One region of the Streptomyces sp. NPDC001068 genome, then DNA from elsewhere that is predicted to be linked to it. Evidence: riboswitches for the same ligand, from Rfam matches in the RefSeq annotation. Region 1 holds a riboswitch; the other holds the start of a gene.
The links. Region 1 has a riboswitch for glycine ahead of gcvP (aminomethyl-transferring glycine dehydrogenase). Riboswitches for the same ligand answer to the same signal wherever they lie in the genome.
Positions count from the first base shown of each region.

Region 2: it holds a riboswitch for glycine, as region 1 does, so the genes downstream of both, gcvT (glycine cleavage system aminomethyltransferase GcvT) here and gcvP (aminomethyl-transferring glycine dehydrogenase) in region 1, are expected to answer to the same signal.

Region 1 is NZ_JBIAYD010000013.1:8,743-20,676, forward strand. Features, by position in the region: gene ACFY3I_RS32835 (MerR family transcriptional regulator) at 1-212, shown strand, start outside; gene ACFY3I_RS32840 (DNA polymerase IV) at 302-1,636, shown strand; gene ACFY3I_RS32845 (PRC-barrel domain-containing protein) at 1,803-2,177, opposite strand; glycine riboswitch at 2,292-2,384, shown strand; gene gcvP (aminomethyl-transferring glycine dehydrogenase) at 2,560-5,445, shown strand; gene ACFY3I_RS32855 (ABC transporter ATP-binding protein) at 5,510-6,814, opposite strand; gene modB (molybdate ABC transporter permease subunit) at 6,811-7,659, opposite strand; gene modA (molybdate ABC transporter substrate-binding protein) at 7,656-8,489, opposite strand; gene ACFY3I_RS32870 (molybdopterin-dependent oxidoreductase) at 8,705-9,193, shown strand; gene ACFY3I_RS32875 (molybdopterin-dependent oxidoreductase) at 9,108-11,849, opposite strand; gene ACFY3I_RS32880 (FAD binding domain-containing protein) at 11,846-11,934, opposite strand, start outside.
Region 2 is NZ_JBIAYD010000011.1:379,411-391,344, reverse strand. Features, by position in the region: gene gcvH (glycine cleavage system protein GcvH) at 1-327, opposite strand, end outside; gene gcvT (glycine cleavage system aminomethyltransferase GcvT) at 461-1,588, opposite strand; glycine riboswitch at 1,746-1,843, opposite strand; gene ACFY3I_RS30800 (AAA family ATPase) at 2,006-2,692, shown strand; gene ACFY3I_RS30795 (enhanced serine sensitivity protein SseB) at 2,795-3,586, shown strand; gene ACFY3I_RS30790 (enhanced serine sensitivity protein SseB C-terminal domain-containing protein) at 3,804-4,598, shown strand; gene ACFY3I_RS30785 (hypothetical protein) at 4,715-4,945, opposite strand; gene ACFY3I_RS30780 (ABC transporter permease) at 5,385-6,383, shown strand; gene ACFY3I_RS30775 (ABC transporter substrate-binding protein) at 6,421-8,196, shown strand; gene ACFY3I_RS30770 (ABC transporter permease) at 8,269-9,276, shown strand; gene ACFY3I_RS30765 (ABC transporter ATP-binding protein) at 9,273-10,364, shown strand; gene ACFY3I_RS30760 (ABC transporter ATP-binding protein) at 10,361-11,740, shown strand.

The DNA of each region.
Region 1 (11,934 bases):
GCGCCACGGTCTACGAGTGCACCTCGCCCGACGAGGTCCACGCGCTGCTCCAGGGCGGTCAGGGCGTCTTCGGGATCGCCGTCGGTGTGGTGTGGCACGACGTGGAGAGCGCGCTCTCCCAGCTGCACGGCGAGCGCGTCGACACCGGGGAGACGCTGGTCGGGCACAACCCCGCCGACGAGCTGGCCCGCCGCCGCAACAAGGCGGTCTGAGGGGCCGGCCCGCACCCGTACGGCTCTGTGACGCCCCGGCACGGTCGCGTGCCGGGGCATTGTCAGTGCTGTGGTGCAGCATCAAAGGTGTGAGAAACGCGCCCACGATCCTGCATCTCGACATGGATGCCTTCTACGCCTCCGTGGAGCAGGCGTCGAAGCCGAGCCTGCGCGGAAAGGCCGTGGTCGTGGGCGGGCTCGGACCGCGCGGTGTGGTGGCCACCGCCTCCTACGAGGCCCGGGTCTTCGGGGTGCACTCGGCGATGCCGATGGCACAGGCCCGCAGGCTGGCGCCGAACGCCGCGTACCTGGTGCCTCGCTTCGGGCTGTACCGGTCGATCAGCGAGCAGGTGATGGCGCTGCTGCACGAGCTGTCACCGCTGGTGGAGCCGCTGAGCCTGGACGAGGCGTTCGTGGACCTGGAGGCGGGTGAGGTGGCCTGGGACGCGGGATCGGCGAGGTCGGTGGGGGAGAGGCTGCGCGCGGACATACGGGGTGCCACGGGGCTCTCCGGGTCGGTCGGGCTCGCCGCCTCCAAGATGCTCGCGAAGATCGGCTCGGAGCAGGCCAAGCCGGACGGGCTGGTGCTGATCGAGCCGGGCACGGAGCGGGCCATGCTCGGGCCGATGCCCGTGCGGACCCTGCCGGGTGTCGGGCCGGCGACCGGAGACCATCTGCGACGGGCCGGGATCGCCACGGTCGACGAGATCGCCGAGGCGGGCGAGGACGAGGTGGTGCGGCTGCTGGGCAGGGCTCACGGTCAGGCGTTGTACGCGATGGCGCTGGCCCGCGACGAACGGCCCGTGGTCGCCGAGCGGGAGGCCAAGTCGGTGTCCGTCGAGGACACCTACGACGTGGACATCCACGACCGGCTGCGGGTGGGCATGGAGGTACGAAGGCTGGCCGACCGGTGTGTGCGCAGGCTGCGGGCGGCCGGGCTGTCCGGGCGGACCATCGTGATCAAGGTGCGGCGCTACGACTTCTCCACGCTCACCCGGTCGGAGACGCTCCGGGGGCCGACCGACGACCCGGCGGTGGTGCGGGAGGCCGCCGCGCGGCTGCTGGACTCCGTGGACACGACGGGCGGGGTGCGGCTGCTGGGCGTGGGCGTGTCGGGGCTCGCCGACTACACCCAGGAGGACCTCTTCGCGCAGGCGGCGGGTGAGGCGGCGGAGATCCTGGCCGAGGAGGAGACGGCCGAGCCGGTCGCCGAGCAGGAGGCCGTCAGCGAGCGGAGATGGCCCGCGGGGCACGACGTGCGGCATGCCGGGTACGGACACGGATGGGTGCAGGGGAGCGGGCTGGGGCGGGTGACGGTGCGGTTCGAGACGCCCTGGGCGGTGGAGCCGGGGCGGGTGCGGACCTTCCGGGTCGACGATCCCGAGCTGGAACCGGTGGACCCGCTGCCGCTGGTGCAGGGGTGACGGTACGTGCCGGGCGGTGGGGACCGGGCAGCCGGTCACGGGGTTCCCGCGCCCCTGGCGGGGCGCTGAGCCAGCCGGTTCCCGCCTGCGGTCGGCGGCGACGCGGCCCCGCACACGGCGACAATCCCCCCGCAGCGCCGGTGAGTGACCCCTTGGCGGCCCCCGGTCAGGCCCCCGTGTCCTCCGTTCCCGCCAGCTTGCCGAAGTCGTGGTCCGGAGGGGGCGGGGCCGTGGTGTCCAGGCCGTAGTGGTGATAGAGCTGGAGTTCCTGCTCGGGGGAGAGGTGGCGGCCCACCCCGAAGTCGGGGGCGTCCTTGATCAGGGCGCGGTCGAAGGGGACCTTGAGGGTGCCCTCGACCAGCTCGCTCGGCTCCAGGGGCACGAAGGCGTCCCGGGAGAACAGGCCGGTGCGTATGGCCGCCCACTCCGGCACCCCGGTCGCGTCGTCGAGGTAGACCTCGTCGATCGTGCCGATCTTCGTGCCGTTGCGGTCGAACGCCTTGCGGCCGATCAGGTTGCGCGGATCGATGTCGGTCTGCACGGGCCCTCCACTAGGTCGCAACTCATTCGTAAGCACTACAAAAGAGCACATTGAAGGAGGCGGCCACTCGAAGGCCCGTGTGTTGCCCTCGCTGGTAGGCTGGCAAGCGGCTGCTGACCCCGTGCGGGAGAGTCCTCCGGACACCGGAGGCGCCGAAGGAGCAAATCCTCCCCGGAATCTCTCAGGCCCACGTACCGCACGGACGAGGTCACTCTGGAAAGCAGGGCGGACGTCGTCGGCGTCCGCTCTCACCGACGGTGAAAGCCGGACACCCCTGGGTGTCCGGCGAAGCTCTCAGGTTGAGATGACAGAGGGGGAGGCCGTCGGGGTACCCGTGCCGGGGTACCCCTCGAAGGTCGCGTCAGACCAGGAGGCCTCCGCCATGACCGCCCAGCGTGTTCCGCTCTCCGAGCTAGAGCAGGGAATCCCCTTCGAGCAGCGCCACATCGGACCCGACGACGAGGCCCGGGCCAAGATGCTCGCCCAGGTCGGGTACGGCTCGCTCGACGAGCTGACGGCCGCCGCCGTGCCGGACGTGATCAAGAACGCCGACTCGCTGGAGCTGCCTGGCGCGCGCACCGAGGCCGAGGTCCTGGCCGAGCTCCGCTCGCTGGCCGACCGCAACCAGGTGCTCGGCTCGATGATCGGGCTGGGCTACTACGGCACCTTCACGCCGCCCGTCATCCTGCGGAACGTGATGGAGAACCCCGCCTGGTACACGGCGTACACCCCGTACCAGCCGGAGATCTCGCAGGGCCGGCTGGAGGCGCTGCTGAACTTCCAGACCGTGGTCGCCGACCTCACCGGACTGCCCACCTCCGGTGCGTCGCTGCTCGACGAGGGCACGGCCGCCGCCGAGGCCGTGGCCCTGTCGCTGCGCATGGGCAAGAACAAGAAGGGCGTCTTCGTCGTCGACGCGGACGCGCTGCCGCAGACGATCGCCGTGATAGAGACCCGGTGCGAGCCGACCGGCGTCGAGGTCGTCGTGGCGGACCTCAGCGACGGCATCCCGGCCGACCTCGCCGCGCGCGAGATCAACGGCGTGCTCGTCCAGTACCCGGGTGCCTCCGGTGCCGTACGCGACATCAAGCCGCTCGTCGAGCAGGCGCACGGGCTGGGCGCCCTGGTCACCGTCGCCGCCGACCTGCTCGCGCTGACCCTGCTGACCTCGCCGGGCGAACTGGGCGCTGACATCGCGGTCGGCACCACCCAGCGGTTCGGCGTGCCGATGGGCTTCGGCGGGCCGCACGCCGGCTACATGGCGGTGCGGGAGAAGTTCGCGCGCAGCCTGCCCGGCCGGCTCGTGGGCGTCTCCGTCGACGCCGACGGGCACAAGGCCTACCGGCTCGCGCTGCAGACCCGTGAGCAGCACATCCGCCGTGAGAAGGCCACCAGCAACATCTGCACCGCACAGGTGCTGCTCGCCGTGATGGCCGGCATGTACGCCGTCTACCACGGCCCCGAGGGGCTGCGGGCCATCGCGCGGCGGACCCACCGCTACGCCACGATCCTGGCCGCCGGGCTCGAGGCCGGCGGCGTCGAGCTCGTGCACGGCGCCTACTTCGACACCCTCACCGCGCGCGTGCCCGGCAAGGCCGCCGAGGTGGCCGCCGCCGCCCGGCAGAACGGGGTCAACCTGCGCCTCGTCGACGCCGACCACGTCTCCATGGCCTGCGACGAGACCACCACGCGCGCCCAGCTCGGTGCCGTGTGGGCGGCCTTCGGGGTCGACGGCGACGTCGAGGCCCTGGACACGGCCGCCGCGGACACCCTGCCCGAGGCGCTGCTGCGCGAGGACGGCTACCTGGGGCACCCCGTCTTCCACGAGCACCGGTCCGAGACCGCGATGCTGCGCTACCTGCGCCGCCTCGCCGACCGCGACTACGCGCTGGACCGGGGCATGATCCCGCTGGGCTCCTGCACCATGAAGCTCAACGCGACCACCGAGATGGAGCCGGTCACCTGGCCCGAGTTCGGCCAGCTGCACCCCTTCGCCCCCGCCGAGCAGGCACAGGGCTACCTGACGCTCATCCGGGAGCTGGAGGAGCGGCTCGCCGAGGTCACGGGCTACGACAAGGTGTCGCTGCAGCCCAACGCCGGCTCGCAGGGCGAGCTGGCCGGTCTGCTCGCCGTCCGCGCCTACCACCGCGCCAACGGCGACGAGCAGCGCACGGTGTGCCTGATCCCCTCCTCCGCGCACGGCACCAACGCCGCCAGCGCCGTGATGGCCGGGATGAAGGTCGTCGTCGTGAAGACCGCCGAGGACGGCGAGGTCGACGTCGAGGACCTGCGGGCGAAGATCGAGCAGCACCGCGACCAGCTCGCCGTACTGATGATCACCTACCCGTCCACCCACGGTGTGTTCGAGGAGCACGTCGCGGACATCTGCGCCCTGGTTCACGAGTCCGGTGGCCAGGTCTACGTCGACGGGGCCAACCTCAACGCCCTGGTCGGGGTCGCCAAGCCCGGGCACTTCGGCGGCGACGTCTCGCACCTGAACCTGCACAAGACCTTCTGCATCCCGCACGGCGGCGGCGGCCCGGGCGTCGGCCCGGTGGCCGTACGGTCCCACCTTGCGCCGTACCTGCCGAACCACCCGCTCCAGCCGGCCGCCGGCCCCGAGACGGGCGTCGGGCCGATCTCGGCCGCGCCCTGGGGTTCCGCGGGGATCCTGCCGATCTCGTGGGCGTACGTCCGCCTGATGGGCGGCGAGGGGCTCAAGCGCGCCACCCAGGTGGCCGTGCTCAGCGCCAACTACGTCGCCAAGCGGCTGGAGCCGCACTTCCCCGTGCTCTACACCGGCCCCGGCGGACTGGTCGCGCACGAGTGCATCATCGACCTGCGCCCGCTCACCAAGGCGACCGGCGTGAGCGTCGACGACGTCGCCAAGCGGCTCATCGACTACGGGTTCCACGCACCGACGATGTCCTTCCCGGTGGCCGGCACGCTCATGATCGAGCCGACCGAGTCCGAGGACCTGGGCGAGCTGGACCGGTTCTGTGAGGCGATGATCGCCATCCGCGCGGAGATCGACAAGGTCGGGGCGGGGGAGTGGCCCGCGGAGGACAACCCGCTGCGGGGCGCGCCGCACACCGCCGCCGCGCTCGGCGGGGAGTGGGAGCACGCCTACTCGCGTGCCGAGGCCGTGTTCCCGGCCGGGGTGTCCGCCGCCGACAAGTACTGGCCGCCGGTACGCCGGATCGACCAGGCCTTCGGCGACCGGAACCTGGTCTGCTCCTGCCCGCCGCTGGACGCCTACGAGGACTGATCCACGGCGGTGGGAACGTGACGTGACGGAGGCCCCGCTTCGGCGGGGCCTCCCGCATGTGGTGCTACGCCGGGTAGGCGTGGGTCTGTGTCGCCTTCACCGTCGCCCAGACCGGGGCGCCCGGACGCAGGTCCAGTTCCGCGACCGCGACCGTGGTGAGGTCGGCGGCCAGGGGAAGCTCGCCGGTCAGGTCGGCGCGGATCCGGTCGCCGTGGATCTCCAGACCGGCCACCTCGCAGCGCCAGACGTTGCGGGCGCTGGCCCCGGTGGGGCGGTCCCGGAACAGGGTGACGGCGCTCGGCGGGAACGCGACGAAGGCGTCACCGGTGAGGTGCTCGGTGGTGGCGACGACGGCGCCGGAGTCCAGCCGGACCAGGTGGCCCCCGGCCTCGGTCTCGGCCCGGCCGCGGTAGAGGTTGAGGCCGACCAGGTGGGCGATGTAGTCGGTGCGGGGGTGGCGGGCGATGTCCGCGGGGGTGCCCTGCTGGACGATCCGTCCGTGCTCGATGACGATCAGCCGGTCGGCCAGCACCATGGCGTCCAGCGGGTCGTGGGTGACCAGGACCGCCACGGCCTCGAACTCGGCCAGATGGCGGCGGAGCTGGGAACGCACGTCGAGGCGGGTGCGGGCGTCGAGGGCGGCGAGGGGCTCGTCCAGGAGCAGCAGGCGGGGGCGGGTGGCCAGGGCGCGGGCCAGTGCGACGCGCTGGGCCTGGCCGCCGGAGAGGCGGCGGGGCTTGGCGCCGGTGTGGTCGGCGAGGCCCATGCGGTCCAGCCACGCGGCCGCCTGGGCGCGGGCCTCGGCCTTCGTCGCGCCATGGCAGCGGGGGCCGAAGGCGACGTTGTCCAGGGCGGTGAGGTGGGGGAAGAGGAGGTAGTCCTGGAAGACGACTCCGACGGGGCGGGACTCGGGCGGTGTGCGGTCCAACTCCTCGCCGTCCAGGCGGAGATGGCCGGCGGTGAGGGGGGTGAGTCCGGCCAGGGCGCGGAGCGCGGTGGTCTTCCCGGCGCCGTTGGGGCCGAGGAGGGCGACGACCTCGCCGGGGGCGGCGGTGAGGGTGATGTCCAGGTGGAACGCGGGGCGGGTGACGATCAGGTGGGCGTCGAGGGCGTCGAGGGCGTCGAGCGCGTCGAGCGCGTGGGGGGAGTGCGGGTGTGGGGCTGGGTGCGGGTGGGTGGGGGCTGCCCGGCCTCCGGCCGGGATGTGTTTCCCGCCCGCACCACCCGCGCGGGCATCAGGGGCAGGTGCGGCGGGCCCCTGCGGGGGTCGTGCGCCGTCGGCGGCCGCGGGTGTGGTGTGGCGTGGTTGCGCGCCGTCGGTGGTCGCGCGTGGGGTGTGGGGCGGTCCGGTGGGGTCGGGGGTGGTCATGAGGCGGTCATCCAGCGGTCGCGTAGTCCTGCGAGTACGGCGATCGAGACGGCCAGCAGCACCAGGCTGAGGGCGATCGCCGCGTCGGGGTCGTTCTGGAGGGCCAGGTACACCGCGAGCGGCATGGTCTGGGTGCGGCCCGGGAAGTTGCCGGCGAACGTGATCGTCGCACCGAACTCGCCGAGCGCGCGGGCCCAGGCAAGGACCGAACCGGCCGCGATGCCGGGGGCGATGAGCGGCAGCGTGACCCTGCGGAACGCCGTGAAGCGGGACGCGCCCAGCGTCGTCGCCGCCTCCTCGAACCGCGGGTCGGCCGCCCGCAGCGTGCCCTCGACGCTGATCACCAGGAAGGGCATGGCCACGAACGACTCCGCGATCACCACCGCGGTCGTGGTGAACGGCAGCGTGATCCCGAACCAGGAGTCCAGCCACTGCCCGACGATCCCGTTGCGGCCGAGGGCCAGGAGCAGGGCCACGCCGCCGACCACCGGAGGGAGGACCAGGGGGAGGGTCACCAGCGCCCGTACCAGGCCCCGTCCTCGGAACTCGGTGCGGGCCAGGAGCCACGCCAGCGGAACCCCCAGGACCAGGCTCACGGCCGTCGCCGCGGTCGCGCTGAGCAGCGACAGCTGGAGGGCCTGCCACACCTCCGTGCTGGTCAGCAGCGACGGGAGGCTGCCCCAGGGGGCGCGGACGAGGAGGGCGAGCAGCGGCAGCAGGAGGAAGACCAGCGCCACCGCTCCGGGGAGGAGGAGCGGTAGCGGCACGGCCGAGCGGACACGCCGGCGCCGTGAGCCGCCCGTGACGGCGGCGGCCCCGGCGCCCGGCTCGTCGACCTTCGTCACGGCTTGAGGAACCCGGCCTGGTTCAGGACCTGCTGGCCCTCGGGGGACTGCACAAGTGCGATGAACGCCTTGGCCACCGCCGGGTTCGGGGCGTCCTTCAGCAGGGCGATCGGGTAGTCGTTGATGGCGTCGGCGGACTCGGGGAACTCCACGCCCTCCACCTTGTCACCCGCGGCCTTCACATCGGTCTTGTAGACGACCGCGGCGTCGGCCTCCTTCAGGACCACCTTGTTGAGGGCCGACTTCACGTCCTCCTCGTAGGAGACCGGGGTCAGCTTGAGCTTGCTCGCGTCCAGCGCCTTCTGCGCGGCGGCGCCGCACGGCACCGTCTTGTCGCAGAGGACCACCTTCAGCGAGGACTTGGTGAGGTCCTTGAGCGAGGCGACCTTGTCGGGGTTGCCCGGCAGGGTGGCGATCTCCAGCTGGTTGCGGACGAAGGTGGCCGGGGTGGTGGCGGTGTCCTTCTTGTCCGTCACGATCGCCATCGTCTTGGGGCTGGCGGCGGCGAAGACGTCGGCGGGGGCACCGCTGGTGATCTGCGCGGCGAGGGTGTCGCTGCCGCCGAAGCTGAAGTCGACCTTGGTGCCCGGGTTGGCCTTCTCGAAGTCCGCCTTCAGTGTCGTGAAGCTCTCCTTGAGGGAGGCCGCCGCGAACACGGTGATCGAGCCGGACAACTTGGGCGACGCGGAGGACGAGGTGTCCGACTTCGTCTTCGCCGACGAGTCGTCGTCGGAGGACGAGGAGGAGCAGGCGCTCAGGGCAAGCAGGGCCGCCACCGAGGCACCGGCCACCTGAAGGGTCCGCCGGGTCCGGCGCGCGGAACGGGTCATCACGAGTGAACTCCTCTGAATCCGGATGAAAAAAAGCTGTCGCGCCCTGGTGCGACCTGTCCATCTTCATCGGCCGCCACGCGATGATACTGCCGCACCTGCCAGCCGTAAGTCTTCTGTCACATCGCATGAGCTGCACACTTATGACGTGGAGCTGGCATGTGCGTTTGTACGGAGGCCTGCCGTGGGTACCGTCATCCGGGAGGAGGCCGCACATGACGCTCGCCGAACTCGACCTCACCGGGGACCTGGCACGGCCGTCCCGGCTGACCGTGTCCGACCTCCTGGGCCGGCCCCAGCACCGGGTGCGGGTCAGCTTCGAGTGCGCCACCAGCGGCGTGCAGCGCCACGACTTCTCCGGCCCCCTGCTGTACGACGTACTCAGCGCCGCGGGCCCGCACTTCGACCCCGCCCGGCGCAAGGACCGGCTGCGTTTCCTGATCGCGGTCACCGGCGCCGACGGGCACCACACGCTGCTCTCCTGGGCGGAGATCGACCCGGACTTCGGCCACGCGCCCGTCCTGCTCGGCGTCAGCATCGACGGCACCCCGCTGGACCTGGCGGGCCCTCAGCTGGTCCTGCCGCAGGACCGCTGCGGGGCCCGGCACATCAGCGGTATCACGGAGATACGGGTGGACGGGGCGTACGGCGTACGGCGTCCAGCGCCCGCCACACCCGGTCGCGCGTCAGCGGCAGCTCCGTGAAGCGCACGCCCGTCGCGTCCCGCAGCGCGTTGGCCAACGCCGGGGCGACCGGGTTGAACGGGCTCTCGCTCATCGACTTGGCGCCCAGCGGGCCGATGGCGTCGGCGGTCTCCATGAAGTGCACCTCGGTGCGCGGGACGTCCGCGTACTGCGGGAGCCGGTAGCGGCGGAAGGCCGCCGTCTCGACCGCGCCGCGCGCGTCCAGCCGTACGTGCTCGAAGAGCGCGGCGCCGAGCGCCTGCGCGACCCCGCCCTCGACCTGGCCCCGGCACTGCATCGGGTTCATCACCTTGCCCGCGTCGGCCGCGTGCACGCTGCGCAGGATACGGATCTCGCCCGTGCCGGGGTCGACGGCCACCCGGAACCACTGTGCGTTGAAGGCGACCGAGCGCGGGGTGCCGCCGAAGTGGCCGTCGGCGGTCAGCTCGACGCCGACCGCGCGGACGGCGGCGTACAGCTCCTTGAGCCCGAGCCGCCCGCCCGGATACAGGACGGCCTCCGGTGCGAGCCGGCAGTCCGCGCGCGGCACCCGCAGCCGGGCCGCCGTGAAGTCCAGGAGCAGATCGGCGAGGGCGCGGGCCGCAAGCAGGGTGGCCTTGCCCGCGACCACCGTGCCGGTGGAGGCGAACGCGCCCGTGTCGTGCCGTACGACGTCCGTGTCGGACTGACGGATCGTGATCCGGTCGACGGTGGTGGCGAGTTCGCCGGCCGCGATCTGCCGGTGCACGGTCGTGGTGCCGTTGCCGAACTCGGCCGTGCCGACGGCCAGATCGAAGCTGCCGTCGGGGAGGACGGCCGCCCTGGCGTCGGCGATGTGACCGCCCGGCGGGCCGGTGGCGATCATCGACAGCGCCGTGCCCTCGCCGACCAGCCAGCCGTCCGGGGCCTCCCGCGGGCAGGGTTGCGCCCGCGCCCGGCGCACGACGGACAGACACTGGTCGAGCCCGTAGCTCGCGATGTGCAGGTCCTCCTCGTGGCCGCCGGGGGTGAGCATCGCGTCGCCCGGCCCGATCATGTTGCGCGCCTTGAAACCGACCGGGTCCAGGCCCAGTCGGCGGGCCAGCTCGTCCAGGGCGGACTCGACGGCGAACAGGACCTGGCCGAGGCCGTAGCCGCGGAAGGCGCCCGCCGGGACGGTGCGGGTGTAGACGGAGTAGGCGTCGACCTTCTTGTGCGCGGCACGGTACATCGCCGTCGACTCGCCGACGCTGTGGAACATCACCGCCGGACCGTGATTGCCGTACGCCCCGGTGTTGGAGACCACTTCCAGCTGGAGGGCGGTGAGGGTGCCGTCCCGGCGGGCGCCCGCCTTCACACGCACGGTGAAGGGGTGCCGGGTGGTCGCGCCGTGGAACTGCTCGGCGCGGGTGTACTCCAGCTTCACCGGGCGGCGCAGTCGCAGGACGGCCAGCGCCACGATGTCCTCGACCAGCATCTCCTGCTTGCCGCCGAAGCCGCCGCCGACCCGGCCCGCGACCACCCTGACCCGGTCCTCGGGCAGGTCGAAGAGGGCGCACAGGGCGCGGCGGGTCAGGAACGGGGTCTGCGAGCTGGTGCGGACGGTGAGCCGGCCGTCCTCGTCGAGCCAGGCGACCGCGCCGTGCGTCTCCAGGCTGGCGTGCTGGACCCGCTGGGTGCGGAAGGTCTCCTCGTACACGAGGTCGGCCGCGGCGAACCCGGCCTCGACGTCCCCGATCTCGCCGTGCGCCTCGCCGACGACGTTCGCCCGCGGACGGGAGATCCGGGCGGCGGAGGGGTCCTTGTCGTGGACCACCGGAGCGCCGGGGCGCATCGCCTCCTCCGGGTCCAGGACGGCGGGCAGGACCTCGTACGTCACCTCGACGCGGCGGCAGCCCTCCTCCGCCGCGGCCTCGCTGTCCGCGACGACCGCCGCCACCCGCTGGCCGACGTGGCGGACCGTGTCGTCGAGGAGGCGGGTGTCGGCCGGGTCCTCCTCGGGGTGCTCGTGGCGGGCCGTGGAGTAGTGCCGCTCGGGGGCGTCGTGGTGGGTGAGGACCGCGTGGACGCCGGGGACGCGGAGCGCGGCCGAGGTGTCGATCGCCGTGATCCGGGCGTGGGCGTGCGGGGAGCGCAGCAGCTTCATGTGGAGCAGGCCGGGCACGTCGATGTCGAAGGTGTAGCGGGCGGTGCCGGTGACGACCTGCGGTCCGGCGGGGGCGGGCAGGTTGCGGCCGACGGACTCGCCGGGTGACGGTTCCTCGACGTGCCTGACCCCGCGTACCGCGTCCTCGATGGCGCGGTAGCCGGTGCACCGGCACAGGTTGCCCTTGAACGCCCTGGGCAGATCGCCGAGTTGGTCCTCGGACAGGGCGGCGGTCGTCATCAGGAAGCCCGCGGTGCAGAACCCGCACTGGAAGCCCTGGGCGTCCAGGAACCGCTGCTGCACGGGGTGGAGTTCGCCCTCGGGGGAGGCCAAACCCTCGACGGTGGTGACCGTACGGCCGTCGGCCCGGAAGGCCGGGTACACGCAGCTGTGCACAGGCTCGCCGTCCACGTGGACGGTACAGGCACCGCAGTCGCCGGCGTCGCAGCCCTTCTTCACCCCGAACCAGCCGCGCTCGCGCAGGTAGGTACGCAGACACTGGCCGGGACGCGGCTCCGCCTCGTGGGACCGCCCGTTGACCTCGATCCTCATCGCTCTCCCCGGTCGCGCAGTTCGCGGCGGATCTCCTCCGCCAGCCGGAACGTCATGTGGCGCCGCCACTCGGGCAGACCGTGGA
Region 2 (11,934 bases), on a different contig from region 1:
CTCGTCCGCGAAACGCACCTTGAACAGCCAGCCGCCCTCGAAGGGGGCCGAGTTCACCAGGGACGGGTCGTCCACGACGTCCTCGTTGACCTCGGTGATCTCACCGGTGACCGGCGAGTAGAGGTCGGAGACCGACTTGGTCGACTCCAGCTCGCCGCAGGACTCGCCCGCGGTGACGGTGTCGCCGACGGCCGGGAGCTGGACGAAGACGACGTCACCGAGCGCGTTGGCCGCGTGCTCCGTGATGCCGACCGTCGACACGCCGTCCGCGGCGGCCGACAGCCACTCGTGCTCCTTGCTGTAACGCAGCTGCTGGGGGTTGCTCATGGCGTGAATTCTCCTGTACGCGGGGGAGTGGTGAGGGAAGAAGACTGCGGGAAACATGCGTGAGCAGCGCAAATGTGCGCAGGCTCACGCGCCGCCGAGCCCAGTGTCTCCTTCTGGGCCGGCCGCTGGGGGTCTACTTCTGGCGCTTGTAGAACGGCAGGGCCACGACCTCGTACGGTTCGTGGCTGCCCCGGATGTCGACGCCGACACCCTCGGTGCCGGGGGCCGCGTGCGCCGCGTCGACGTACGCCATGGCGATCGGCCTGCCGAGCGTGGGGGAGGGGGCGCCGGAGGTGACCTCGCCGATCACCTTGCCGTCCGCCACCACCGGGTACCCGGCACGCGGCACCCGGCGGCCCTCGGCGACCAGGCCGACCAGAACCCGCGGCGGCTCGGCGGCGGCCCGGTCGGCGGCCTCCTGGAGCGCCTCGCGGCCCACGAAGTCGCCGTCCTTCTCGAACTTCACCACCCGGCCGAGACCGGCGTCGAAGGGGGTCAGCGAGGTGGTCAGCTCGTGCCCGTAGAGCGGCATGCCCGCCTCCAGGCGCAGGGTGTCCCGGCAGGACAGCCCGCAGGCCACCAGGCCGACACCGGCGCCGGCCTCGGTGAGGGCCTCCCACAGGGCGACCGCGTGCTCCGGCTGCACGAACAGCTCGAAGCCGTCCTCGCCGGTGTAGCCGGTGCGGGCGATCAGCGCCGGGACGCCGGCGACGGTGCCGGGCAGACCGGCGTAGTACTTGAGGCCGTCCAGGTCGGCGTCGGTGAGCGACTTCAGGATCCCCGGCGACTCGGGCCCCTGGACGGCGATCAGCGCGTACGCGTCCCGGTCGTCGCGCACCTCGGCGTCGAAGCCGGCGGCCCGCTCGGTCAGCGCGTCGAGGACCACCTGCGCGTTCGAGGCGTTGGCCACGACCAGGTACTCGGTCTCGGCCAGCCGGTAGACGATCAGGTCGTCGAGGATGCCGCCGTCGGTCCGGCAGATCATGGTGTAGCGGGCGCGGCCGACGCCGACGGAGGCGATGTTGCCGACCAGGGCGTGGTTCAGCAGGGCGGCGGCCTCGGGGCCGGTCACCGCGATCTCGCCCATGTGGGAGAGGTCGAAGAGGCCGGCCCTGGTCCGCACGGCGACGTGCTCGTCGCGCTCGGAGCCGTAGCGCAGCGGCATGTCCCAGCCGGCGAAGTCGGTCATGGTGGCGCCGAGCGAACGGTGCAGGGCATCGAGCGCGGTACGGCGGAGTGCGGCGGAGTCGGAACTGCTCATCGGTCGGTCGTCTCCCAAAGATCCCAGGGCATGACAGGCGAGGTCTGTCCTCCCCATCTGTCATCGGAACCTGAGAGGTTCGCCTCGACCACCGAAGTGGTCACGGCTTGCACCTTGGGTGGGACCGCCGGTACGGCGGCCCGCTTTTCAGATGTGCCTCGCCCGCGCGGTAACGGTGCCTGAGAGATTCAAGGGAGGGACTTGCTCCTTCGGCGCCCCGGCGAAGACTGCCGAGGACTCTCCCGCGCGGATTCAAACGGCCGGTATGCAGTTGGCGCGGACATCATCGCATGCCCGGCCGGGCTTTGTAACAGGCCTGTGGCCGGAAGCGGACGGAACCGCGAGACACCGTCCATTACCTTCTCTTTACGATAAGTGGGGAGAACCTTTCCTGAGCCCCCAGGGAGGACGGTCACGGTGACAAGGACCACGGCATACGCGACGACGTCAGGCATCGCCCTGCCCGGCCAGCCGGCGGCCCCGGCCCGCGAGCGGTGCGATCAGCGCCCGGCACGAGTCGTCCGCGACCTGCGCGACCGGGCCGGCCGCAGCCCGCACGGCCTGTTCTTCGGCCCCGGTGACCTGGTCGTGGTCACCGGACTGCCCGGCAGCGGCAAATCGACCCTCATGCACCGCACCGTCCAGGGCCTCCGGGTCGACTCGCAGGACACCCGCGACCGCTGGGACGCCCGCCTGGCCCGCTTCCTGCCGTACGCCGTCTACCGCCCGCTGGTCCGCCTCGCCCACTACGCCGGACTGCGCCGCGCGCTGCGCACCGGCGAGGGCGTGGTGGTGCACGACTGCGGAACCCAGGCCTGGGTGCGCGACTGGCTGGCCCGCGCGGCCCGCCGCCGCGGCGGCACCCTGCACCTGCTGCTCCTGGACGTCACGCCCGGCACGGCACTGCAGGGCCAGCGCGCGCGGGGCCGGGGCGTCTCCCGGTACGCCTTCCTGCGTCACCGCCACGCGGCCACCCGCCTGGTGCGCGCGGTGGCGCGGGGCGGGCTGCCCGAGGGCGTCGGATCGGCGGTGCTCCTCGACCGGGACGCGGCGGACGTGCTGCGCCGGATCGCCTTCCGCGAGCCGGAGAACCTCGCCGGGTAGGGCCGCCGGGCAGCGGGGCGGTTCACGGGACGAGGCATTGTCACAGCCACCCGCTAGCCTTTTGAGACTCAGCAGCAGCGGTTTCCAGCAGGCGGTAGGCAGATGGACTTCCCGGCGGACATTCCCGCGGACTTCCCGGCACAGGCGCACCCCCACCCGCACGGCGGTTGGCCCGGCAACGAACTGGAGGAGGTCCTGTCGGCCTCCCTCGGCGTCCCCGCGGCGGCGGGACGGCTCATCGAGGTACTCGCCCGCAGTTTCCTGTGGATCCCGCTGCCGGAGGGCGGCGGCCCGCACAGCGGGTCCCTCGACCTGCCCACCACGGAGATCGAGGGCCGGGTGTACGTCCCGGTCTTCAGCTCCGAGGAGCAGTTCCGCCAGGTGACGGGCTCGCACCTGTCGTACACGGTCGCCCCGGCCGTCGAGTTCGCCCGCGGCCTGCCCCCGCAGGTCGGCATCGCCGTCAACCCCGGAGGCATGGTGGGTGTCCCGCTGCCGCCGGAGGCGGTCGCCGAGCTGTGCCGCGGCGGCCGCAGCGAACTGGACGGTCCCGCCTCGGGCGGCCGGGTCCGGCTGTACGAACCGGACTGGCAGGACGACCCCATGGACTTCCTGGCCGCCGCCTCCGCCGAGTTCGCGCAGACCGGCGTGGTCGCCACGGCCCGCCGCTGCCTGGCGGTGGTCGAGACGGCGGACCCGGTGATGTTCGTGGGCGTCGAACTCTCCCAGTGGGAAGGGGACATCCGGGCGCTGCCCCTGGAGGCGCTGGGCAGGGCGCTGGGCCGGATCCCGCTGAATTGGCCGGTGAACCTGGTCCTGCTCGACGTGGCCGACGACCCGGTGGGCCACTGGATGCGGGAGAACGTACGCCCCTTCTACCAGTACGGCCACTAGAGAACGGCCGGTACGGCCACGACGGAACGGCCGGTACGGCCACGACGGAACGGCCGGTACGGCCGCCGGAGACGACCTGGGGCAGCCGGCCCGGGGGCAGGGGGAACCGCGCGCCGGGCCACGACGAAACCCGCACCCCGACGAACAATCGGCCCCCGCTGCCTTGACGCTTAAGCTGTCCCCGAACGCGGGGCGACAAATGAAGGGGCGGTAACACGTGAGCGCCAGCGGCACCGCGGCGACCGGGCAGGTCGAGCACATGCTGCGCCAGGTAACCCCCGGGCGCTACGACGCCTACGAGGCACTCCTCCGCGCCCTCGCCACGCCGTCCTCGGGCCAGGTCTGGATGCTCCTGTGGCACGGCCAGGGCGGCTCTCCCGACGCGCAGTACGGGAACATGGAGGTCGAGGGCCACGGTTACGCGCCCTGTGTGACCTCGGCACAGGAACTGTCGGCGAGTGGCTGGAACCGTTCCTACGAGGTGGTCGACGGGCTCGACGTGGCCCGCACGCTCTATCCCGACCACTTCGGCCTGTGGCTCAACCCGCACGCTCCCGGCGGCGGGGTCGGCATCCCCTGGACGGACCTGCGCCGCATCGCGACGGGCCTGGAGCGGCAGCCCGCGGGGCCGCTGCGGCTGGCCGAACCGGCCATCGAGATCCCGCAGTTCTACGCCCTGCTGACGCAGAACGCGCACCGCACCCCCGCGGTCCGCTCGCTGCGGCGTGCCTGGGTGCAACCGTCGATCGGCACGCCGTATCTCGCGATCGGGCTCGACGTGTACGACACGTCGCCGCCGGCCGTGGACTCGGTCCGGGCGATGATGCAGCAGTCCGTCGGCGTGGTGCCGGACGGGCTGCCGGTGTCGACGGTCGCGATGACCGACGAGTACGACCCGGTGGTGATGTGGATGCGGGCCGCGGCCCGCCCGTTCTACGACCGTGAGGCGCATGCGGCCCTGCCGCCGGCACCGGCCGGCGGTTACGGCTATCCCGGTCCGAGGACCTACTGAGCGACGGGCACCGCGAACGCGGTTGCCGGACCAGAGAAATCCGGGTGGGCGGCGAATGATTCTGCCGCCCACCCGGATTTCTGTTGCCGACGCCCCGCGTCGGTCGTGCGCCGGTATCACGGCTTGGGCGCGCAGCCGTTCACGCTGCTGTTGCGCTTGCCGCGGACCGGCCCACGCGACTGGTGGGAGGCGTTCGGCGGAACGGCGATGAAGGCAATGAAGCCGGCCCCGTGAATTCGGTTCGGCAAGCAATGACCGAAATCCTGATCGGCCACTCTGTTCGCGGGGAGGAAACGGAGGAGCAGCCCTGAAAAGCGCATGACAATGAGGCGAGTGACGTCGGTCACTTCGGTGGTTGGTCCTCGGTTCGTGTCCGCCCCCCCCGCCTCCCTCGCGTCCGCATGGCGGTGTGCGGGGGTCGATGGGCAGTCGCGAGGGTATCTCCGCGCGTAGACTCGGCTGTTCGGTGGGGAGTTGGGACTTTTGTCGGAATCGATTCCGTCCGACCTCTGTGTCCACTCGTCCGGATACCGGAAACCCAGATCGTCATCACGGTTGCGCATACTTTCTCCATCAGGCCTGGCGCGTGATCACCACTGCATTGAAGACTCGCCTCTCAGACGCGAAGTCACCGATCCTGCGGGCCAGTACGTCGTACCGGCCGATGGGTCTCGTGGACAGTCGGGCCGTTACCTTTGGCGCCCACCGCGCAACAAGCAAGCGAACCAAGCCGCCCACCGCGGCGGACAAAAGCCGGTCACCACCGGTGAGAGGGGTCAGGTCACTGTGACCGCACCGATCGAGACCACCGGAGCGGCAGCCGAGGCACAGCCGGAGGCTGTGCTGGCGAACGCCACCAAGGGGCAGATCGAGGGCCGTTCCCTCGGGCAGATCGCCTGGACCCGGTTCAAGAAGGACAGGGTCGCCGTGGCCGGCGGCATCGTTGTCTTCCTGCTGATTCTCGTGGCGATCCTCTCCCGCCCCATCCAGGCCATGTTCGGCCTCGATCCCAACGCCTTCCACCAGGACCTGATCGACGCCAACACCTCGCTGCCGACCGGCGGTTTCGGTGGCATGAGTCTTGATCACCCGCTGGGTGTGGACCCGAAGTTCGGTCGGGACATCGCCACCCGCGTGCTGGAGGGCTCCTGGGTGTCGCTGGTGGTCGCTTTCGGCTCGACCATCCTGTCGAACGTGATCGGCGCGATCATGGGTGTCGTCGCGGGCTACTACGGAGGCCGTGTCGACTCGGTCATCAGCCGGCTGATGGACACCTTCCTGGCCTTCCCCCTCCTGCTGTTCGCGATCGCCATCTCCGCCACCCTCCAGGGCGGCGCGTTCGGCCTGAACGGACTGCCGCTCCACCTCAGCGTGCTGATCTTCGTCATCGGCTTCTTCAACTGGCCCTACCTGGGCCGGATCGTGCGTGGCCAGACCATGGCCCTGCGGGAGCGCGAGTTCGTCGACGCCTCCCGCGGCATGGGTGCCAAGGGCCCGTACATCCTGTTCCGCGAGCTGATGCCCAACCTGGTCGGCCCGATCATCGTCTACTCGACGCTGCTCATCCCGACCAACATCCTCTTCGAGGCGTCCCTGAGCTTCCTCGGCGTCGGCATCCAGCCCCCGCAGGCGTCCTGGGGCGGCATGCTCCGCGAAGCCGTGACGTACTACCAGGTCGATCCGCAGTACATGATCGTGCCCGGCCTTGCCATCTTCGTGACCGTGCTGGCGTTCAACCTGCTCGGTGACGGTCTCCGCGACGCTCTCGACCCCCGCAGCCGCTGACGCCTGCTGTCACCGAGAGCCCGACAAGTTTCCGACAATGGAGGGGAACCCACCCATCATGCGAAGGTCAGCGCTGGCCGCGATCGCGGCCATCGGCTCCGCCACCCTGCTGGTTGCAGGGTGCAGCAAGGCCGATGACAACAAGGACAGCAACGGAGGCGGCAGCTCTGCCGCGGCCAACGCGGCTACCACGGGTGTCGTCAACGCGTCCGACAAGAAGGGCGGGACGCTCACCTACGAGCTGTCCGACGTCCCGGACTCGTTCGACCCGGGTAACACGTACTACGCCTACATGTACAACCTCAGCCGGCTGTACGCCCGCCCGCTGATGACGTTCCAGCCGGGCCCCGGTTCCAAGGGCAACACCCTGGTCCCGGACCTCGCCGCGAGCAAGGGCGTCCCGAGCGACGGCGGCAAGACCTGGACGTACAAGCTGCGTACGGGCCTGAAGTACCAGGACGGCACGGCGATCACGTCCAAGGACGTCAAGTACGCCGTCGAGCGCTCCAACTTCGCGCGTGACGTGCTCTCCCTCGGCCCGAACTACTTCCAGCAGTTCCTGGTCGGCGGCGACAAGTACAAGGGTCCCTACAAGGACAAGAGCGCCAAGGGCCTCTCGTCCATCGAGACCCCGGACGACACCACGATCGTCTTCCACCTGAAGCAGGCCTTCCAGGAGTTCGACTACCTGGTCTCGGCCCCGCAGACGGCCCCGGTCCCGCAGGCCAAGGACAACGGCGTCGACTACGTCAAGAACATCGTGTCCTCCGGCTCGTACCAGTTCCAGAGCTACGAGGACGGCAAGCAGGCCGTGCTCGTCCGCAACAAGAACTGGGACGCGAAGACGGACCCGCTGCGCAAGCAGCTGCCGGACAAGATCGTCGTCAACCTGAAGGTCAACGCCGAGACGATCGACAAGGACGTCCTGGCCGGCGACGCGATCGACCTCGGCGGCACGGGTGTCCAGGCCGCCACGCAGGCCCAGGTGCTCACCGACGCCAGCAAGAAGGCCAACACGGACAACACCTACGGTGGCCGTCTGGTCTACATGGCGATCAACACCAAGCTGAAGCCGTTCGACAACGTCGCCTGCCGCAAGGCCGTCGAGTTCGCGGTCGACAAGGTCTCGGTGCAGACCGCCGAGGGCGGCCCGATCCGCGGTGACATCGCCACCACGGTGCTGCCTCCGGACATCCCGGGCTACACGAAGGCGGACGCCTACGCCACCGCGGGCAACAAGGGTGACGTGGCCAAGGCCAAGGAGCAGCTGAAGGCCTGCGGCAAGACGTCGATCAACACCAACATCACGGCCCGTTCGGACCGTCAGCCGGAGATCGACGCCGCCACGGCGATCATCAACTCGCTGAAGAAGGTCGGCATCAACGCCACCCTCAAGCAGTACCCGTCGGGCAAGTACTTCACCGACTACGCGGGTGTGCCGAACTTCGCCAACAAGCAGAACGTCGGCCTGATGATGATGCAGTGGGGTGCCGACTGGCCCTCCGGCTACGGCTTCCTGCAGCAGATCCTGAACGGCAAGGCGATCAGCCAGTCCGGTAACACCAACCTGTCGCAGTACGACAACAAGTCGGTCAACGACCAGCTGGCCAAGGCGATCGGCACGCAGGACGACACCGAGCGCAACACCATCTACACGCAGATCGACAAGCAGACCATGGACGACGCCGCCCTGGTGCCGCTGACCTACTTCAAGGTCCTGCTGGCCCGCCCGACCACCTTCACCAACCTGGTTTCCACGGCGGCCTTCAGCGGTCAGTACGACTACCTCAACATCGGCGTAGCGTCGAAGTAGCAGCCCCGGAAGGCAGGTGAAGGCATTGGTGCCCGCGGGCCGAGAGGCCCGCGGGCACCAGCGCCGATCCCCGTGATCTCGTACATCCTCCGTCGGACGCTCGCAGCGGTGATCCTGCTGCTGGTCGTCTCCGCGGTCACCTTCGCCATCTTCTTCGTGCTGCCGCGGCTCGCCGGGCAGACCGCCGATCAGTTGGCACAGCAGTACATCGGCAAGAGCCCGTCGAAGGCGGACATCGTCGCGGTCAAGCACAACCTCGGTCTGGACCAGCCCGTCTACGTCCAGTACTGGCACTTCATCAAGGGGATCGTCTCCGGCGCCACCTATGATCTGGGCCCGTCCACGGTGCACTGCAACGCGCCGTGCTTCGGCTACTCCTTCAAGACCCACCAGGCCGTCTGGCCGCAGCTGACCAACCGCATGCCGGTGACCCTGTCGCTGGCCCTCGGTGCCGCGGTGCTGTGGCTGGTCTCGGGTGTGGCGATCGGCGTGGTCTCCGCGCTGAAGCCGCGCTCCTTCTTCGACCGCACCTTCATGGGTGTGGCCCTGGCCGGCGTCTCGCTGCCCATGTTCTTCACGGGCAACCTGGCGATCCTGCTCTTCACGTACCAATGGCCGATCTTCGGCCGGACATACGTCCCGTTGACCGAGAACCCGGCGCAGTGGGCCAACACGCTCATCCCCGCCTGGTGCTCGCTGGCTCTCCTGTATTCGGCCATCTACGCGCGGCTCACCCGCTCGGGCATGCTGGAGACGATGAACGAGGACTACATCCGCACGGCCCGCGCCAAGGGCCTGCGCGAGCGCAAGGTCGTGGTCCGGCACGGACTGCGCGCCGCGCTCACCCCGATCATCACCGTCTTCGGCATGGACCTCGGTCTGCTGCTGGGCGGCGCGGTGATCACCGAGACCGTGTTCTCGCTGCACGGCATCGGCCAGTACGCGGTGCAGGCCATCGACGACAACGACCTGCCGCCGATCCTGGGCGTGACCCTGCTCGCCGCGTTCTTCGTCGTCATCGCAAATCTCCTGGTGGACCTGCTCTACGCATCCGCCGACCCGCGGGTGAGGCTCTCGTGACCGAACTCTCCAAGACCGGCGCGGCCGTGGGCGAGCCCACGCCGACCCACACGCCCGAGGCATTCCTCGAGGTCCGGGACCTCAAGGTGCACTTCCCGACGGACGACGGCATCGTCAAGTCCGTCGACGGCCTCAGCTTCTCGCTGGAGAAGGGCAAGACCCTCTCCATCGTCGGCGAGTCCGGCTCCGGCAAGTCCGTCACCTCGCTGGCCGTCATGGGCCTGCACCGGCTCGGCGCCCGTGGCAAGAACGTCCGGATGTCCGGCGAGATCTGGCTGGGCGGCAAGGAGCTGGTGAGCGCGTCCCCGGACGAGGTGCGCCGGCTGCGTGGCCGCGAGATGGCGATGATCTTCCAGGATCCGCTGTCCGCGATGCACCCCTACTACAAGGTCGGCGACCAGATCGTCGAGGCGTACCGGGTGCACCACAACGTCACCAAGAAGGTGGCCCGGACCCGCGCCATCGAGATGCTCGACCGGGTGGGGATCCCCGAGCCGGCCAAGCGCATCGACGGCTACCCGCACGAGTTCTCCGGCGGTATGCGCCAGCGCGCCATGATCGCCATGGCCCTGGTCAACAACCCCGAGCTGCTCATCGCGGACGAGCCGACCACCGCGCTCGACGTGACGGTCCAGGCACAGATCCTCGACCTGATCCGCGATCTCCAGAAGGAGTTCGGCTCCGCGGTCATCCTCATCACCCACGATCTCGGTGTGGTCGCCGAGATCGCCGACGACGTCCTGGTGATGTACGGCGGCCGGTGTGTGGAGCGGGGTCCTGTCGACGAGATCTTCGAGAAGCCGCAGCACCCCTACACCTGGGGCCTGCTGGGCTCGATGCCGCGCATCGACCGGGAGACCTCCGACCGGCTCATCCCGGTCAAGGGTCAGCCGCCGAGCCTCATCAACGTCCCCTCGGGCTGCGCCTTCCACCCGCGTTGCCCGTACGCGGACCTTCCCAAGGGGAACGTCACCCGCACGGTCCGTCCCGAGCTGCAGCAGGTCGACGGCGGCCACTGGTCCGCCTGCCACCTCTCGGCCGAGGACCGTACGCGGATCTGGACCGAAGAGATTGCGCCGAAGCTGTGAGCGACACGAACAAGACCGATGACGCCGTCATCCCGCAGCAGGCGTCGCCCTCGTCGGATCGTGACGTGCTGCTGAGGGTCGAAGGCCTGCAGAAGCACTTCCCGATCAAGAAGGGCATCCTGCAGCGGCAGGTCGGCGCGGTGAAGGCCGTCGACGGCATCGACTTCGAGGTGCGCAAGGGCGAGACCCTCGGCGTGGTCGGCGAGTCGGGCTGCGGCAAGTCGACCATGGGCCGGGTCATCACCCGGCTCCAGGACCCGACCGGCGGCAAGGTCACCTTCGAGGGGCAGGACATCACGCACCTGTCCACCTCGAAGATGCGTCCGCTGCGCCGCGACATCCAGATGATCTTCCAGGACCCGTACGGCTCCCTGAACCCCCGGCACACCATCGGCTCGATCGTCTCCGCGCCGTTCCGGCTGCAGAACGTGGAGCCGGAGGGCGGGGTCAAGAAGGAGGTCCAGCGCCTCCTGGAGCTGGTGGGTCTGAGCCCCGAGCACTACAACCGCTACCCGCACGAGTTCTCCGGCGGTCAGCGCCAGCGCATCGGCATCGCCCGCGCGCTGGCCCTGAAGCCGAAGCTGGTGGTCGCGGACGAGCCCGTCTCCGCCCTGGACGTCTCGATCCAGGCGCAGGTCGTGAACCTCATGGACGACCTCCAGGAGGAGCTCGGCCTGACGTACGTGATCATCGCTCACGACCTGTCGGTCGTCCGGCACGTCTCGGACCGGGTCGCGGTGATGTACCTGGGCAAGATCGTCGAACTCGCCGACAGCACCAAGCTGTACGAGTCGCCGATGCACCCGTACACCAAGGCCCTGATGTCGGCGGTGCCGGTTCCGGACCCGAAGCGCAGGGGCCAGAAGAGCGAGCGCATCCTGCTCCGCGGTGACGTCCCGTCGCCGATCGCGCCGCCGTCCGGCTGCCGCTTCCACACCCGGTGCTGGAAGGCGACGGCGATCTGCAAGACGACGGAGCCGGCGCTCGTGGAGCTCCGTCCCGGCCAGCGGGTCGCCTGCCACCACCCGGAGGGCTTCGAGGACCAGGCTCCGCAGGACACGGTGCTGCTGACCGTCGCCAAGGAGGCGGCCGAACTGGTCGCCGACGAGGTGCTGGCGGAGTCCGCGGAGACGTCGGCGGCGGTGGCGGCGGAAGTCGCCGGGACCGCCGAGCGGACCGAGTCGGCCGAGGCCGCGGAGACCACCGAGGAGGTTTCCGAGACCTCCGAGGAGGTTTCCCAGACCTCCGAGGAGGTTTCCGAGACCTCCGGGGAGGTTTCCGAGACCTCTGAGGCGGCTTCCGGGACTTCCGAGGAATCCGGGAAGTCCGAGTCCTCCGAGGGCGCGGGCCAGGAGCCGACCGGCAAGCAGGACTGACCGCTCGCCGAAGCGCGACACGTGAGAGTACCGGCAGGGGCCCACCCTGCCGGTACTTTTTCGTACCTGACGAGGAACGCGCGGGGCGCGGGGCCAGGAGTCAACCCGCAGGTGGCGCATGACAAGTTGGCAAAGTCATGGGCATGACCTGAGGGGAGCCTGCACAGTCGACCCTGTCCGGCTTGTCGGCACAA